Regions from separate parts of the Neoaquamicrobium sediminum genome, predicted to be linked through region 2. Evidence: riboswitches for the same ligand, from Rfam matches in the RefSeq annotation. Region 2 holds a riboswitch; the other holds the start of a gene.
The links. A riboswitch is a leader RNA that binds a small molecule or an ion and turns the genes downstream of it on or off. The one in region 2 is predicted to bind thiamine pyrophosphate.
Positions count from the first base shown of each region.

Region 1: another riboswitch for thiamine pyrophosphate. It lies ahead of thiB (thiamine ABC transporter substrate binding subunit); the one in region 2 lies ahead of V1479_RS03395 (ABC transporter permease).

Region 1 covers NZ_JAZHFV010000004.1:111,421-119,100, forward strand. The annotation lists gene V1479_RS13655 (RNA polymerase factor sigma-32) at 1-281, shown strand, start outside; gene V1479_RS13660 (M48 family metalloprotease) at 297-1,805, opposite strand; gene thiQ (thiamine ABC transporter ATP-binding protein) at 1,987-2,640, opposite strand; gene thiP (thiamine/thiamine pyrophosphate ABC transporter permease) at 2,694-4,298, opposite strand; gene thiB (thiamine ABC transporter substrate binding subunit) at 4,306-5,307, opposite strand; TPP riboswitch at 5,349-5,473, opposite strand; gene V1479_RS13680 (thiamine diphosphokinase) at 5,576-6,223, shown strand; gene V1479_RS13685 (ABC-F family ATP-binding cassette domain-containing protein) at 6,226-7,680, shown strand, end outside.
Region 2 covers NZ_JAZHFV010000001.1:677,835-685,514, forward strand. The annotation lists gene thiE (thiamine phosphate synthase) at 1-189, opposite strand, end outside; gene V1479_RS03385 (hydroxyethylthiazole kinase) at 176-910, opposite strand; gene V1479_RS03390 (ABC transporter substrate-binding protein) at 907-1,845, opposite strand; gene V1479_RS03395 (ABC transporter permease) at 1,875-2,618, opposite strand; TPP riboswitch at 2,744-2,846, opposite strand; gene V1479_RS03400 (glucosamine kinase nucleotide-binding domain-containing protein) at 2,974-3,846, opposite strand; gene V1479_RS03405 (NAD(P)-binding domain-containing protein) at 3,922-5,697, opposite strand; gene V1479_RS03410 (MurR/RpiR family transcriptional regulator) at 5,738-6,706, opposite strand; gene V1479_RS03415 (ABC transporter ATP-binding protein) at 6,970-7,680, shown strand, end outside.

The DNA of each region.
Region 1 (7,680 bases), on a different contig from region 2:
TCGTTTCCGACCAGCCGCTCCCCGACGAAGTCGTGGGTTCTCGCATTGATGAGGAGCGGCGTGCGCAATGGCTGAGCCAGGCTCTGGCAACGCTCAATCCGCGCGAACTGCGTATCATCCGTGAGCGCAGGCTGCGCGATGAGGGTGCAACGCTGGAGGCGCTGGGGGAGAAGCTCGGCATCTCCAAGGAGCGTGTGCGCCAGATCGAAGGCCGCGCGCTTGAAAAGCTGCGTACGGCACTGGTGAATATCGATCCCGCAGTGGTTCGCAGCGCAGCCTGAGACCTGATATAAGCCTTACCTGTCGGTGATGATCTTCACCTTGCTGCCGGCCGACACCGTCGCGCCGGAACTCATGGCGTTGATGAGCCGGAACATGTCCATTTTCCGGTCGACACCCTGCATCTGGGCGGCAAGGGTAGCCACGGTCTGTCCTGCGCGGACCGTTACCACCCGGACTCGAAGCGGACGCAGCGATGCTTTTTCGGCTGCGGTCAGCGTGCGGAAGCTGCTGCCGACCTGGCTCGCTATGGCATCGAGGGCGGTGCTGGCTGCCGGCGCTGCGGTCAGCAGGCGATAGACCTCACCTGCGGCACGGATCACGGTCACGTCGAACTGCCAGCCTTCGGCGCTTGCGCGGGCGGAAACAGCCTCGTTGCCGTTGATTGTGGTCTGCCGGATGCTCGATGTGTCGAGGCCCGCGACCCAGCCGCTGCGTACATAGTCGGCGAGCGAAACGCGCCGGTCGATCGACACGCCATCGAAGCGAATGGCCACATCGCCCGGCCCGGCGGCGGTTACGGCTGCCGCCGTGTTGTCGATCACGAAGCCCTCAGGCACCGAAAATGCCACGCCAAGTTTCGGGTGCATGAAGGTCAGCCCACGCACGAAGCCTTCTTCCGGCGTGTCACCGAACAGCATGCCGTCAAGGCCTTCCAGGAACTGGTCGCGGTCGCGCGTGCCCGTACCCGGCGCTCCGTACTGACGGGCGTGGCGAAGCGCGAGCTCTATGCGCTGCGGCGCAGTCGGGTGACTTGCCAGAAAGTCGAGGTTCTCGTCGACGGCACCCGTCACGTTGCGCGATGCGCTGTAGGATGCCATCGACTGCAGGAACCGTGCCGAGGCAAACGGATCGTAGCCGGCGCGCGCGATTGCACGGATACCGATCGCGTCTGCTTCGAGCTCCTGATTGCGGGAGAATTGCGCAAGCCGTAGCTTGCCGCGCACGAGCGCCACCCGTGCGGCGGGATCGCTGCCAAGAACGTCGTTGACCACCTGCGAGGCCAGAACCTCTTCGGCTTCCTTCTGTTGGCGCTGGATGCCGTGATTTGCGGTCACATGCGCCATTTCGTGCGCCAGCACGGCGGCAAGCTCGGCCGAATCGTTGGCGAGCGCCAGCAGTCCGCGCGTCACGTAGAGATAGCCGCCCGGCAATGCGAAGGCGTTGATGTTGGGCGAGTTGAGGATGGTGATCTGGTAGGTCTGGTTCGGGTTCTCTGGGTCGAGCGTCAGCGTGCCGACGACCCTGGCGACCATGCGCTCCAGCTTGCGATCGGAATATTCACCGCCATATGTCGCGAGAATGCGCGGATGCTGCTCGCGCGCGATTGCCGCCATGCGGTCGTTTCGGGTGACCGTATCGACGGTAACGGGATTGGCAGAGGGCTGGAACGCGTCGCTGTTGCCGGTCGCGCCTTCGAGCACCTGGCAGCCTGCAAGCGAAGAAATCAGGCCGAGCAAGATCACACCGCGCCGCAGAGCGCAGCCCGGTCCGGTTTGGGACCGGAGCTTCAACTTATCCTGCATTGGCGTGGACAGCTCGTTGTCCTTTCATCGAATTCGATGGTTCAGAAACGGAATAAAGGCAAAAGGGTTGCAAACGAGCTAAGCCAGAGTCCCGCTACGGAAACAAGCCACGCGCTTCGGTTTGCTGGATTTGACCGGGAATTGTGTCGGCTTCCGGGCAGGGATATCGGGAAGCTGGCCGTCAGGCTCCGATGTAAGCCCTGAATGCCGCAGGCGCGTTGTCCGAGAACATCTTTTCCGCTGCTGCGTAGGCAGCGATTCTTCCGTCTTCAATGAAAGCGACTTGGTCGGCGAGCGCTTCGGCGTCGTCAGGGTGGTGGGTAACCATCATGATCGTCATGCCCCGTTCTGCGTGCAGCTCGCGCACCAGTTCCAGCATCTCGCGGCGCAAGGCGGGCCCGAGCGAGGCAAATGGTTCGTCGAGCAGCAGCACCGGCCGATCGCGCACCAACACGCGCGAAAGCGCAACGCGTTGGCGTTCTCCGCCCGACAGTTCGGCGGGCAGGCGCCGTTCCTTGCCGGTCAGCCCCGTGCGGGCAAGAGCGGCAGCGACGTCCTCGCGATCCCTGGGCGACAGGCGGAGTGACGCCGATCGTCCGAGACCGACATTGCTGGCCACGTCCAGATGGGCAAAGAGATTGTTCTCCTGGAAGATCATGGAAACGGGACGTCTGGCCGGCGGCATGGTCGTTGCATCGAGATCGCCTATCAGCACATGGCCGGAGGCCGGCGTCTCGAAGCCCGCCACAAGATTGAGTAGCGTCGATTTTCCCGAACCGCTCGGCCCCATCACAGCGACGATGGAGCCCGTCCCGACAGCGAGGTCGAAGGTCATCGAGGTATCGCCATAGCTGAAGGTGACGTCATCGAGCCGGACTGCGGCACCACTCACCGGCTTCTCCTCGCGTTGTCGACAAGCATCATCAGCAGCAGGCAAAGGACGCCGAGAAAGAGCGCAAGCCCTGCGGCATCTTCGGTTCGATAGCTGCCCATACGCGCCAGCAGCAGATAGGGCAGGGTCTGCACCGAATCGGAGCCGAACAGGGCAATCACCCCGAGATCGCCAAGCGACAGCGCCATCGCAAAGGCGAGCGCCATCAACATTGGGCGGCGGATGGACGGCCAATCCACCAGGCGGAAGCGGTTGACGCCCGAAATGCCGAGTGAGGCGCACAGCCTTTCGTGGCGTGCGCTGGCCGCGTCGTAGGCGGGTCTGATCGCCCGGATCGCAAAAGGCATCGCCATTACGGCGTTGACGGTTATCACCATGATGGGGGCGACCGCAAAGACATTGCCGGTCTGGCGAAGCAGGATGAACCAGCCGGCACCGACGACTATAGGCGGCACGACGAGGACGAAGCCGGCACCGGTATCCAGCATACGCTCAAGCAGGGACGGTGATGCTGACGACGATCTGCGCAATTCCTCCGCGCGTCGGGCCATGGTGAGCGCCAGCGACAGCGCAACCGAAAGCAGAGCGGCGATAAGTGCCAGCAGAAGGCTGGTCATGGTGGCTGCATGCACGGCCGGGTCTGCCGCCAGCCGCGCAAGGTCGGCGCGCAGGCCTGCGATGACCGTCGCGGCAAGCGGCCCGGCAACGAAGACTAGGGCCGCAAGGATGAGCGCGCCATTGGCGACCTGCTCGAACTTTCCAGCCACCACGGGTCGGCGGGGGGCGACCGGAAGGTTTGCGTCGCCCGTCATGTTTGCCCCGAGCCGGATCAGTACTGCTACGACTGCCGCCGTGAGGACGATCTGCAACGCCGTCAATGTCACCGCGCGGGCAGGGTCGAAGTCGAAACGCAGTGCCTGGTAGATCGCGACCTCCAGCGTCGTTGCACGCGGGCCGCCGCCCAGCGTCAGCACGATGGTGAAGGAGGTTACGCAGAGCATGAAGACAAGGCCCGCGATCCCCGGCAACGCAGCGCGCAGCACCGGCCATTCTATGAGCCGGAAGCCGGTACGGGCGCCGATGCCCAGTTGAGCCGCAAGTCGCCACTGGTCGGCGGGAATGGTTTCGAGCGCCTGCAGGAACAGCCGCGTCGCCAGCGGCAGGTTGAAGAAGACATGGGCAACCAGAATTCCCGAAAGCCCGTATATGCCCTGCCAGCGCGCACCGGTCGCGGCGGTAAGGACATCGGCGAAAAGCCCCGCGCGGCCCAGCAGCGCCAGAACGCCGAGTGCTGCGACGATGGCGGGCAGCGCCAGCGGTAGCGCGAACAGCCGCAGGACGAGGCCGCGGCCGGGAAAGGCGGGGTGGCGCGCAAGCGCTCGCGCAACCAGCATCGCCGGCACGACGGAAAGAACCGTCGAAAGAACCGCCTGCCACAAGGTGAAACGAACGATCCGCAGGAGGTAGGCATTGAATGCGGAAAGCGCGCCCGACCAGTCTGAGAATGCTTCCCACGCGAGGCCGGTAAAGGCCCCGCCGATCAGCACCGCGATCGCCGTTAGAGCGGAAATGCCTGCCAGAATGCGGCGGTCGCGCGTCATCGAGGGTTCAGCGGCTCATCACGGCAAGCCACTCGTCGATCCAGCGCTGGCGGTTCTGGGCGACCTGCTCGGGCGTGAATGCGAGCGTTTTGGAAGGCTCGACGAGAGTGTCGAAGACCGGGTTGAGCGGTCCTGAGGTTTCGCCGGCCGGGAACATCCAGTTGGTCTCGGGGATCGCATCCTGGAAGCCAGGTCCCGTCATGAATTCGAGGAACTGGGCGGTCAGCGGGTTCTGCGCGCCCTTGAGCGTCGCGCCGGCAACCTCGACCTGCAGGTAGTGTCCCTCCTCGAAACTCGCGGCCTTGTAGCGCTGGCTGTCCTCCGCAATCTCGTGATAGGCGGGCGAGGTCGTGTAGGAGAGGACCATGCCTGCCTCGCTGCTGGTGAACAGGCCGTAGGCCTCGCTCCAGCCGGGCGTTACTGTCAGCACGCGCTGGCCGAGCTTCTCCCAGGCGGCCTGCGCCTCGTCGCCGTAGACAGCTTTAACCCACAAAAGCAGGCCGAGCCCGGGCGTCGAGGTGCGCGGGTCCTGGATGACGATCTTCTCCTCAGGGTCACCTTCGACCAGTTCCTTCAGGCTTGCTGGGGGCGTCGCGATCGCCTCGGTGTCGTAGACGAAGGCGAAGTAGCCATAGTCGAACGGCACGAACATGTCGTCGTTCCAGTCGCCCGGCACATCCACGCGTTCGAGCGAAATACCGTGTGGCGCGAACAGGCCTGTCTCACGCGCCTCATAGGTGAGGTTGGTGTCCAGCCCCAGAACGATGTCGGCCTGCGTGCCGCTGCCTTCGAGCTTGAGACGGTTCAGAAGCGCCACGCCATCGGCCACCGCAACGAATTCCAGGTCGCAGCCGCATTCTGCCTCGAACGCCTTCTCGACGACCGGGCCGGGACCCCATGAGGCGGTAAAGCTCTCATAGGTATAGACGGTCAGCTTTTCCTGAGCTGTGGCCGGCATGGCGGCGAGACCCAGCGAAGCTGTGAGGATAATGAGAAAACGGTCGCGCATCGGCGCCTCCTTGGTTTGTGTTTCAAGGGAAATCAGGCGCTTTGGCTGCAGCGTCTAATCCCTCCGCCGGTATGAGCCGGATCAGGTTCAGCGGGTTGGCAGGGTTGCCCCGTCATGCCTCTCAGCCGGTCCGCATGGTTCGCGTCCGGCACCCCGTTAGAGCGGTTCCAGAAATAGGGATGCGGGCAAGGCTAGGCAAGCGATTGTTTGGCGGACGCGATGCAAGGCGCTTTCGCTTCATTGGGCTCGCGTGATAGAGGCGACGCGCATGACCCGCTTCGCCATCCTTCTTGGCGGCGACCTCGTCGCCACGCCCCGGCTCGCCGGCCAACTCGAACACACCCGGGTGATTGCCGCCGATTCCGGCATCCGCCACGCAAGCGTGCTTGGCATCGTTCCGGAATTGTGGACGGGCGATTTCGATTCCGTCGACGACGGGTTGAGACAGGCCCATGGCGACGTGCCGACCGAGATATTCTCGGCCGACAAGGACAAGACCGACGGTGAAATCGCCATCGATGCCGCGCTGGCCCGTGGCGCTGACGAGCTTATCCTCGTTGGGGCGTTCGGTGGCGCGCGTGCCGACCACGCCTTCCTGCATCTTGCGGCCGCTTTGCGGCTGTCCGAAGGGGGCACACGGTGCCTGTTGACCAGCGGCCAGCAGGAGGGAACGCCGCTTCTGCCTGGCACCGCAAGGAGCTTCGATTACGAGAACGGGACGCTGTTCAGTGTGTTGCCGTTCTCCGACCTCGAAGGGCTTACGCTATCCGGTGCGAAATGGCCGCTTTCCGACCGGTCTGTGCCTTTCGGCTCGTCGTTGACGCTCTCGAATGAAGTGCGGGGCGACCTGAGCGTGACGCTCCAGTCCGGTCGCGCCCTTCTGATCGCCCATCCTGTTTCCTATTTTCGCATGTGACGATGGCTCCACCGCTTCTTACCCTTGATGGCATTCGGCTGACCTTCGGCGGCACTCCGCTGCTCGACGGCGCTTCGCTCTCGGCATCCTCCGGCGAGAAGATTGCGCTTGTGGGTCGCAACGGATCGGGCAAATCGACGCTGCTCAAGATCGCGGCCGGCATGGTCGAGTCGCAGGACGGCGAGATTTTCCGGCAGCCGACAGCGACTGTGCGCTATCTGCCGCAGGAGCCCGATATGGACGGCTACGCGAGTGTGCTCGCCTATGTCGAGGCCGGCCTGGGGCCGGCAGACGATCCATATCGCGCCACCTATCTGATCGAAAGCCTCGGGCTTTCGGGCGACGAGCGGCCGGGCACGCTTTCCGGCGGCGAGGCGCGGCGTGCCGCGCTCGCCCGCGTCATGGCGCCGGAACCCGACATTCTGCTGCTTGACGAACCGACCAACCACCTCGACCTGGCCACCATCGAATGGCTGGAAGGCGAACTGCAGCGCACGAAGTCGGCGCTCATCATGATCTCGCATGACAGGCGGTTTCTGGAACGCGTGTCGCGGGCGACGGTGTGGCTGGATCGCGGTACCACGCGGCGGCTCGACAAGGGGTTCGCGCATTTCGAGGAATGGCGCGACCGCCTCCTGGAGGAGGAGGAGCTGGAGCAGCACAAGCTCGGCCGCCAGATCGAGCGCGAGGAGCACTGGCTGCGCTACGGGGTGACCGCACGGCGCAAGCGCAACATGCGCCGGCTCGGCGAGCTCCATTCGATGCGCGAGCGGTTTCGTGGCAGGCGTGGCCCCGAGGGTGTCGCCTCGATGTCTGCAGCCGAAGGTGCGGAGTCCGGCAAGCTGGTCATCGAAGCCCGCAGTATCGCCAAGAGTTTTGGGGATCGCGCTGTCGTGCAGGATTTCTCGACGCGTATCCAGCGAGGCGACAGGGTCGGCCTCGTCGGACCAAATGGAGCCGGCAAGACCACACTCCTGAAGATGCTGATCGGTACGCTGGAGCCGGATGCCGGCAGCGTGCGGCTTGGGGCCAATCTCGAGATCGCCGCGCTCGACCAGAAGCGCGAACTCGACCCATCGGAAACGCTGGCTCACTATCTCACCGACGGCCGGGGTGACAGCCTTGTCGTCAATGGCGAAGAAAAGCATGTCGTTTCCTACATGAAGGACTTCCTGTTCAAGCCGGAACAGGCGCGGACGCCGGTGCGCGAACTTTCAGGCGGGGAGCGGGCGCGGCTGGTGCTGGCGCGCATCCTGGCGCGGCCTGCCAACCTGCTGGTGCTTGACGAGCCGACCAACGACCTCGACATGGAAACGCTCGATCTGCTGCAGGAGCTGGTTTCCGGCTATCCGGGAACCGTGCTTCTCGTCAGCCACGACCGCGATTTCCTCGACAGGACGGTTACGAGCGTGATTGCCCCCGACGGTGAGGGGCGCTGGATCGAATATGCCGGCGGA
Region 2 (7,680 bases):
GCTGCTCGTTATGGCCTCGCGGATAGCGATGGCGTTCTCGATCATCGCCCGGGTCGAGGCATGCTTGTCGCGATACTGGATGATCGTCGCGCCGTTCGACGCCGCGATGGCCGCAAGCTCCGGCAGCGATCCGAGAGCGGAGAGCGATCCGTCGACGATGGCATTCAGCCTGTAGTCAATCCTGGGCATGAGCCACCCGCGCGCGTTTCGTGATTTCTGCCGGACCGATCCTGTCGAGCGCATCCAGAAATGCCGGCTCGAAGCTGCCAGGCCCATGGGCTGTCTCGCCAGCGATCTCCGCAGCGACACCGACCACCAGCATCGCCGCCGTGGCCGCCTGGAAGGCGTCTCTTTCAACTGCGAGGAATGCGGCGATGATCGCGCCCGACAGGCACCCCGTGCCCGTGACCTTCGCCGTCAGCGCATGGCCGTTTTCGATCGCAAGCGACCGCTCGCCCTGTCTCACCAGATCGCTCGCGCCGGTCCGGACCCCCACCACAGTGTCTGGCACCGACAGCAGGACGAACTCGCTCGCATTCGCCCGCATGACCGCGGGACCGCGTGCCAGCAGTTCCTGCGCGAAAGTCGCGCGCGGGGGCGAATAATCGCAGTGCGCAGGGTCAAGCACCCACGGCTTCGCCTTGTCTTGAACCGTATCGAGCGCCAGTCGGATCGCCTGCCTGCGCTGGTCGTCCAGCGTGCCGAGATTGACCACAAGCGCATCAGCCTTGGCGACGAAGCCGGATACCTCGTCGACGGAGGACGTCATCGACGGTATCGCGCCGAGCGCCGACAGCCCGTCCGCCACCGGCTTCTGCACGACCGTGTTCATCAGGCAGTGGACGCGTGGGGTGGCGCCGCGCAGGCGTTGCAGCATCTCGGCGGCTTGTTCGGGAAAATCGCCGCTCATTGCAGTTCCACCGCGATCGTGTCGACAGTTGGCGCTGCCTCGATCAGTCCGCTTTCCACCATGAACGCGCCGAACCGCCGATAGCGGGTGCGGTCGAGCGCCATCGGCCGCTTGGCGAAGCGTGGCAGCGTATCGATCCAAGCCTGCCGGTTGAGCGGGTCGTCGAGGTCGGGGTAGGCGCGGATGAAGAGCTTCCAGCTCTCCTCCGGATGGTTGGTCAGGTGGATCGCGCCGCGCTCCACTGCCTGCAGGAAGCGCGGCAGCCGGTCGTCGTCGGCAAGGTCAGACCGGGTAACGAAGATCAGCTCGTCATAGACCGGGACGCCGTGCTCCTCGGGAAAGAAGGCGCGGCCTTCATGGCCTTCGAGCTGCATCTGGGTGAGCTCGAAATTGCGAAATCCCCCGATGGTCGCGTCCACCTGTCCACCGATCAGCGACGGTGACAGGGAGAAGTTGACGTTGATGAGTTCGACGTCTTCGAGCGCCACGCCGGCGCTCTCCAGCATCCGTCCCAGCATCGCATCCTGAAAACCCGAGACGGAGTAGCCGATGCGTTTGCCGGCGAGATCGGCGATGCTCTCGATCGGGCCGTCGGCCAGCACGGTCACGGTGTTCAATGGCGTCTCGACCAGCGTCCCGACGCGGATGAGCGGAACACCTGCGGCATGATCCAGATAGAGGTTCGGCTGATAATGGATACCGATGTCGGCCTGTCCGGACGCGATCGCGCGCGGCACGATGGAGGGATCGGAGGGCGGCAACAGCTCAACCTCAAGCCCCGCTTCCTCGAACAGACCAAGCTCCTGTGCAACGACAAGCGGAGCGTGGTCGGGGTTGACGAACCACTCCAGCAGAACGGTGAGGCGCTTCTGCGCGTGCGATTGCCCTGTCGCGGCGAGGCTGAGGGCTATGGCCAGAAGAATGGGTCTTGTCATGGCGGTGTTGGCTCCTGAAGGTTCGGTCGTCATGCTTCCCGTGCCCACGGCACGAGAAGCGGCGCCAGCGCGTCGACCAGTCCGCGCAGGGCAAGGGTGAGGGCCACGACGATGGTCATCGCGGCAAAGACGGTGTCTGTCTGTAGCCGCGCATTGGCCTGGATCATCACGAAGCCGAGGCCGGCGGAGGCGCCGACCCATTCGCCGATGATCGCGCCCAGCGGCGCGAGCGGGGCCGCAACCCGCAGGCCGGAAATCAGCGCGGGCAAGGCGAGCGGCACCCGGATGTGGAACAGCGTTTCGAGGTTGTCGGCCTGCGTCAGCGCGGCGGCGTCGAGCACATCGGGGTCGGTGCGCCGCAAACCATCGGCAAAGGCAGAGGCAATGGGAAAGAAGATGATCAGCGTGGTCATTGCGACCTTGGAGGCCATGCCGAAGCCGAACCAGAGCACCAGCAGCGGCGCGATCACGAATACGGGGAAGGCCTGCGCCACCAGCACCAGCGGCCAGGCGACCGCGCCGAACCGAGGCAGCGCGACGATGCCCAACGCGGTGACGATGCCCAGGGCGGTGCCAGCCGCGAAGCCAATAGCGATCTCGGCCAGCGTCACGGCCGTGTTGGCAAGCAGATAGTTCCGCTGGCGCCATAGCGCGTCGGCGACGTCGAGCGGACCCGGCAGGATGTAGCGGGGCGGTTCGAGCACAAGCACAAGCGCCTGCCAGGCGACCAGCAGGACGACGACAGTGCGCAGAACCGTCGACAGCGTAGACATGCGCGTTCTCGCTCAGGCCGGCGGATCAGGCGGACGTTCGAACAAGAATGGCTGCATGGCGATCTCCCGATGGTCATCATGGAGATCCAGGTGAAGCGAAGAAGAGATCAGGATTGCCCCGATTGGCGGGACCCTTTTTCCGTTCCTACGCCGGCATGACCCGGATCAGGTTCAAGGGTCCGGCTCAACGCCGTCTCAGCACCGTGCGGTGCACCCCTCGGAATGGCTGCAACCTATGCAAGGCCGCGGCGCTCGTCAACTCGGCCAGATGCGGTGTCCGAAGGGGCCAGAACGGAAAGAGCGGCGGCAAAAGCTTGCTATGCAGGGGCAAGGCGCGTCGTTCGCCTGTGCGCATTCAGGCCTGCGGTGAGGCGAAGGTCTCCACAGCCAGTTCGACCGCGCCCGCCAGCGCATTGCCGCGCACAGGCTTGAGAATCCGGAGGAACGTCTCTGCCAGCCGGTGCTCGTAGTTCGGTGCCAGCCCGCCCGTCAGGCACAGGTGCTGGCATCCGTCCCAGACAATGGCGCCGAGTGCAGCATTCACGTCGGCTACCGCACCGGCCACAACAGCCATGGCGATGGCATCGCCCCGGTCAGCGGCCTCGAAAACGAGCGGTGCATAGCGGGCGAAATCGGCCGGTCGCGCGGTGGTGCCGAAAGCCACGATCCTGTTGGGGTCGTCGCCATAGTCGCGCATCACCGAGCGTGTGAGCTCCGATTCGGGCACCACGCCGTCGTAAGCGAGCAGCGTCTGTTCCATGAGCGCCCGCCCCAGGCGTGCGCCGCTGCCCTGGTCCCCAACCACGAAACCCCACCCGCCGGCGCGCAGCATCTTTCCGTCGCGCCGTCCGCCATAGACCGAGCCGGTGCCCAGCACCGCCATCACGCCGTCGTTGGGCCCCAGCGCGCCGCGCACGGCAATCACCGAATCTTCGACGATGCGCGTGTCGCGAAACGGCAGGCCGGCAATCAGGCTGCTGTGATCGGGCTCGACATTCGCGCCGGCCAGCCCGAGATAGGCGTGGATCGACGACAGCGGCGTCTCGGCGATTCCGCCGGCGGCAAGCGCGGCGCGTGCGGCGTCCACCACGCTCGCCATCGCTCCCTGCGGGTCGGTTGCCATGTTGGCGGATCCGGCCGTCGCCCGGCCCAGTATGGTGCCGTCGAGGGCGGCGATTGCCGCCCTGCACTGTGTCCCGCCCCCATCCACCGCCAGGATATAGGACATTGGATGCTCCGTTCTTCTCGGGGCGGAACGGCGTGTGCTCCAGTCGAGACCGCCGCGCCGCGTCCACCTTTGCCGCTATTGCAGGGGCGTCGAATATACCGGGGTGGGGATTCTTTCCATCCGTGCCTTGATCTGCAGCGCGACAAATTTCGAGAAAAACCGCGATAGCGCTAGGTTGCCGCCCTGGAACCACAGGTTTTCCTGCGCGACCGGCTTGTACATGTTGCGCAGTTCGCCATGCCAGGGACCGGGATCGTTGCGGGTGCCGGAGCCGAGCCCCCAGCAGGTGCCGATCTCGTCGGCGATCTCGCGCGACACGATCTTTGCCACCACCTCGTGCATCGACTGGAAGCCCGTCGACTGGATGACGATTTCGGCCTCGATCTCGCTCCCGTCGGCAAAGCGGATACCGGTCGGCGTCAGCCTGTCGATCTCCACGCCCGCCTTGATGCCGATCTCGCCGTCGATGATCAGTTGCGATGCACCCACGTCCACATAATAGCCGGAGCCGGTACGATAGGCCTTCATCATAAGCCCGGTCTCGTCGGGCCCGAAATCGAGGAGGAAGCCGGTCGCTTCCAGCTTGCGATAGAACTCGGCGTCGCGTGCACGGATGCGGTCGTAAAGCGCCTTCTGCTTCGGCGGCTGCAGGGCGAACGGCGTCGCCGCCGCGATCATGTCGGCCTTGTCGACATCGATCCCGCGTGCGACCGCTTCCTCGGAATAGATGTCGAAGGCCATGTCCATCAGGGTCTGCGAGCGCACCACGGTTGTCGGCGAGCGCTGCACCATGGTGACGTCGGCGCCGGCTTCCCAAAGGTCGACCGCAACGTCGTGGGCCGAACTCGCCGCACCGATCACCACCACCTTGCGGCCTCGATAGGCCGAGCCATCCGAATATTGGCTCGAATGGATCATTTTGCCGCCGAAGCTGTCGGCGCCCTTGAGGTCCAGCATCTTCGGCGGCCCATAGGCGCCGGTGGCGAAGACGAGCTGGGCGGGCCTCAGCGTGATCGTTTTGCCGTCGCGCCGCAGCTCGACCGTCCAGCGCTTTTCGGCTTCGTCGAACTGCGCCGAGACGCATTCCGTGCCGCCCCAATAGGTGAGCTCCATCACCTTCACATACATTTCCAGCCAGTCGCCCATCTTGTCCTTGGGCGTGAACACAGGCCAGTTCGCGGGAAAGGGGATATAGGGCAGGTGATCGTACCAGACGGGGTCGTGCAGCACAAGCGAGCGGTAGCGGTTGCGCCAGGAATCGCCGGCCCTGGCGTTCTTTTCGACGATCACGGTGGGCACGCCGAGCTGCTTCAGGCGCGCGCCGAGCATGATGCCGCCCTGGCCGCCGCCGATGATCAGGCAGTAGGGGTCGGTGCCGTTCCCGTATGCGGCTTCTTCGGCGGCCCGCTGCTCGGCCCAGGTCGCCCGGTTGCGGTCCGCGCCGTGGCGAACGCCGTTGGCGCGGCGTGGCCCGAGGGGTTCCTCATGCCCGTCGAGCGATTGCAGCGTCGTCAGCATCGTCCGGCACTTGCCGTTTTCGAGCGTGAAGATGCCGCTCCCGCGCCCCGCAGCCGTGGCAAAGGTGAACCATGCCTCTATCGGTTCCGAACCGGCGCCCTGTGTCACGGCCCAGTCGCGCGGGCCGGTGGCGGCAAGCGTCGCGTCCAGCATCGCGGCGATCGCGGGCTTGCCTTCCATCGTTTTCACGTTCCACGTGAAGGCGACCAGATCGCGCCAGTAGCAGTCCTCGGCAAACAGCTCCAGCGCGCCCGCCACGTCGCGACGCTGGAGCGTGTCCGCCAGTTGCGCCAGCCAGGCCGATGCCTTTGCCGCGGGTGCCGTGTCGTGCATGAAGTCCCTCCTGAAATGCCGGTGTTGCCGGCGCGCAGGCTCAGTCTCCGAGCGGTTCGGAGGCGCTGCCTTTGCGATGGTTGACGACGGTGTATTTGATGCGCCTAAGCGTCTCGCGGGCATCCGCATCCAGCCTGTAACCGACTGCGGTGGACAGGAGATCGATGATCGCGAGAAACGCGTAGCGCGAGGCAGTGGGCTTCAGCGGATCCGGAAATTCAGGAATGGCGGCGGTCAGCGCCAGGTCGACCTCGCCTGCCACATCGGTCGCCGGTGCCGTCAGCGCGAGCGTCTTGGCACGGTAGTGTTTGGCCAGCGCGACCGCCTCGATAACCTCGCGCGTGCGTCCCGTGCTGGAGATGGCAATGACGAGATCGTTGGGCTTCAGCGTCGAGGCCGTCATTTTCATGACGTAGGGGTCGGAGTGGGCGGAAACGACGACGCCGTAGCGAAACAGCCGGTTCTGCGTTTCCTGCGCGAGCGCCGTCGAGCTGCCGCCGAGACCGAACACCAGCACCTGATGGGCGTTGGCAACGAGTTCCGCAGCCCGCATGACGTCGGCCGGGTCGAGGCTGCGCTCCACCACCGCTAGCGCGTTGCGCGCCTCGCCGAAGACGACGTTCCAGAGCGGCGAGCCGTCCTCGCCGGATTCAGGGCGCGGCAGCGGCGAGAGGTAGAGCCGTCCGACCACCACGCTCTGCGCCAGCTTGAGCTTGAAATCGCGCACACCCTCGCAGCCGATGGCCCGGCAGAAGCGGGTGACGGTCGGCTCGCTGACGTCCGCGCGCCTGGCGATCTCCGCGTTGGATGCGTCGACCGAGAAGGTGACGTCGGCGAGCACCACGTCGGCTACGCGCCGTTCGGCGGGTCGTAGGTCGCCGTAGAAATCCTTTATCTGGGAAAGGATGTCGGGCACCGGCCGCAGATAGGGTTCGGAACCGGCCTCGTCCGGCTTTCCATTGATGCTTCGCTCCTCGTCGAGCGGCTGTTCCATCTCTGCGTCCGTCATGAGCGTCCTTCGCCTGGCCGTTCTTCGGTGCGGCCTTTGTACATGTCTAGAAGCGTTGCCGTCTCAGAAAATTGATGGAACTATGTAGGAAAGTTACGAACTGAACAAGAGCAAAACCTACGGCTTACGCAGGGTTTCAAACGTGATGCGCTGCGTAATGTTTGCCGCTTGACTCGGAAAGTCGGATAGTTACAGACTGCGAGAAAGGGGCGGGTAAGATGAAAATGCCCGCCTCCCGTCGACAAGGGACTGCGCGAGGCGGAATGACGGCTAAGCAATCCACGCAACCCAAGCTCCGGGTGTCCGGTGCGACCAAGGTCTACAATACGAGATCGGGCGATCTGACCGCCATCGACCGTTGCTCGCTCGACGTCATGGACGGCGAAATCGTCTCCATCGTCGGTCCGTCCGGTTGCGGGAAGACCACGCTTCTATGGTCGATGTCGGGTCTGCATGGGCTTAGCTCGGGCGAGGTTCTGCTGGACGGCGTGCCCGTGACCGGACCCAATCCAGAGATCGGCCTGGTCTTCCAGGAAGCCAATCTGCTGCCCTGGCGCGACCTCGACGCCAACATCAACTTCCCCTTCGAGATCAAGGGTACCAAGCCGGACCGGGCGTGGATCAATGAGCTGCTGCACCGGGTAGGGCTCGACGGTTTCGGCGGGCGCTATCCCCGCGAGCTTTCGGGCGGCATGCAGCAGCGCGCCGCACTCGTGCGTGCGCTCTCCTACAAGCCGTCGCTGCTTCTCATGGACGAGCCTTTCGGCGCCCTCGACGCTTTCACCCGCGAGGAGATGAACCGGCTGGTCGAGGAGATATGGATGGATACGCACACCACCATCGTCCTCATTACGCACTCGATCGAGGAGGCGATCTTCCTTTCGGACCGCGTGGTGGTGATGAGCCCGCGGCCGGGGCGTGTGGCCAGCATCCACGAGATACCGTTTCCCAGGCCGCGCTCGCTCGACATCATG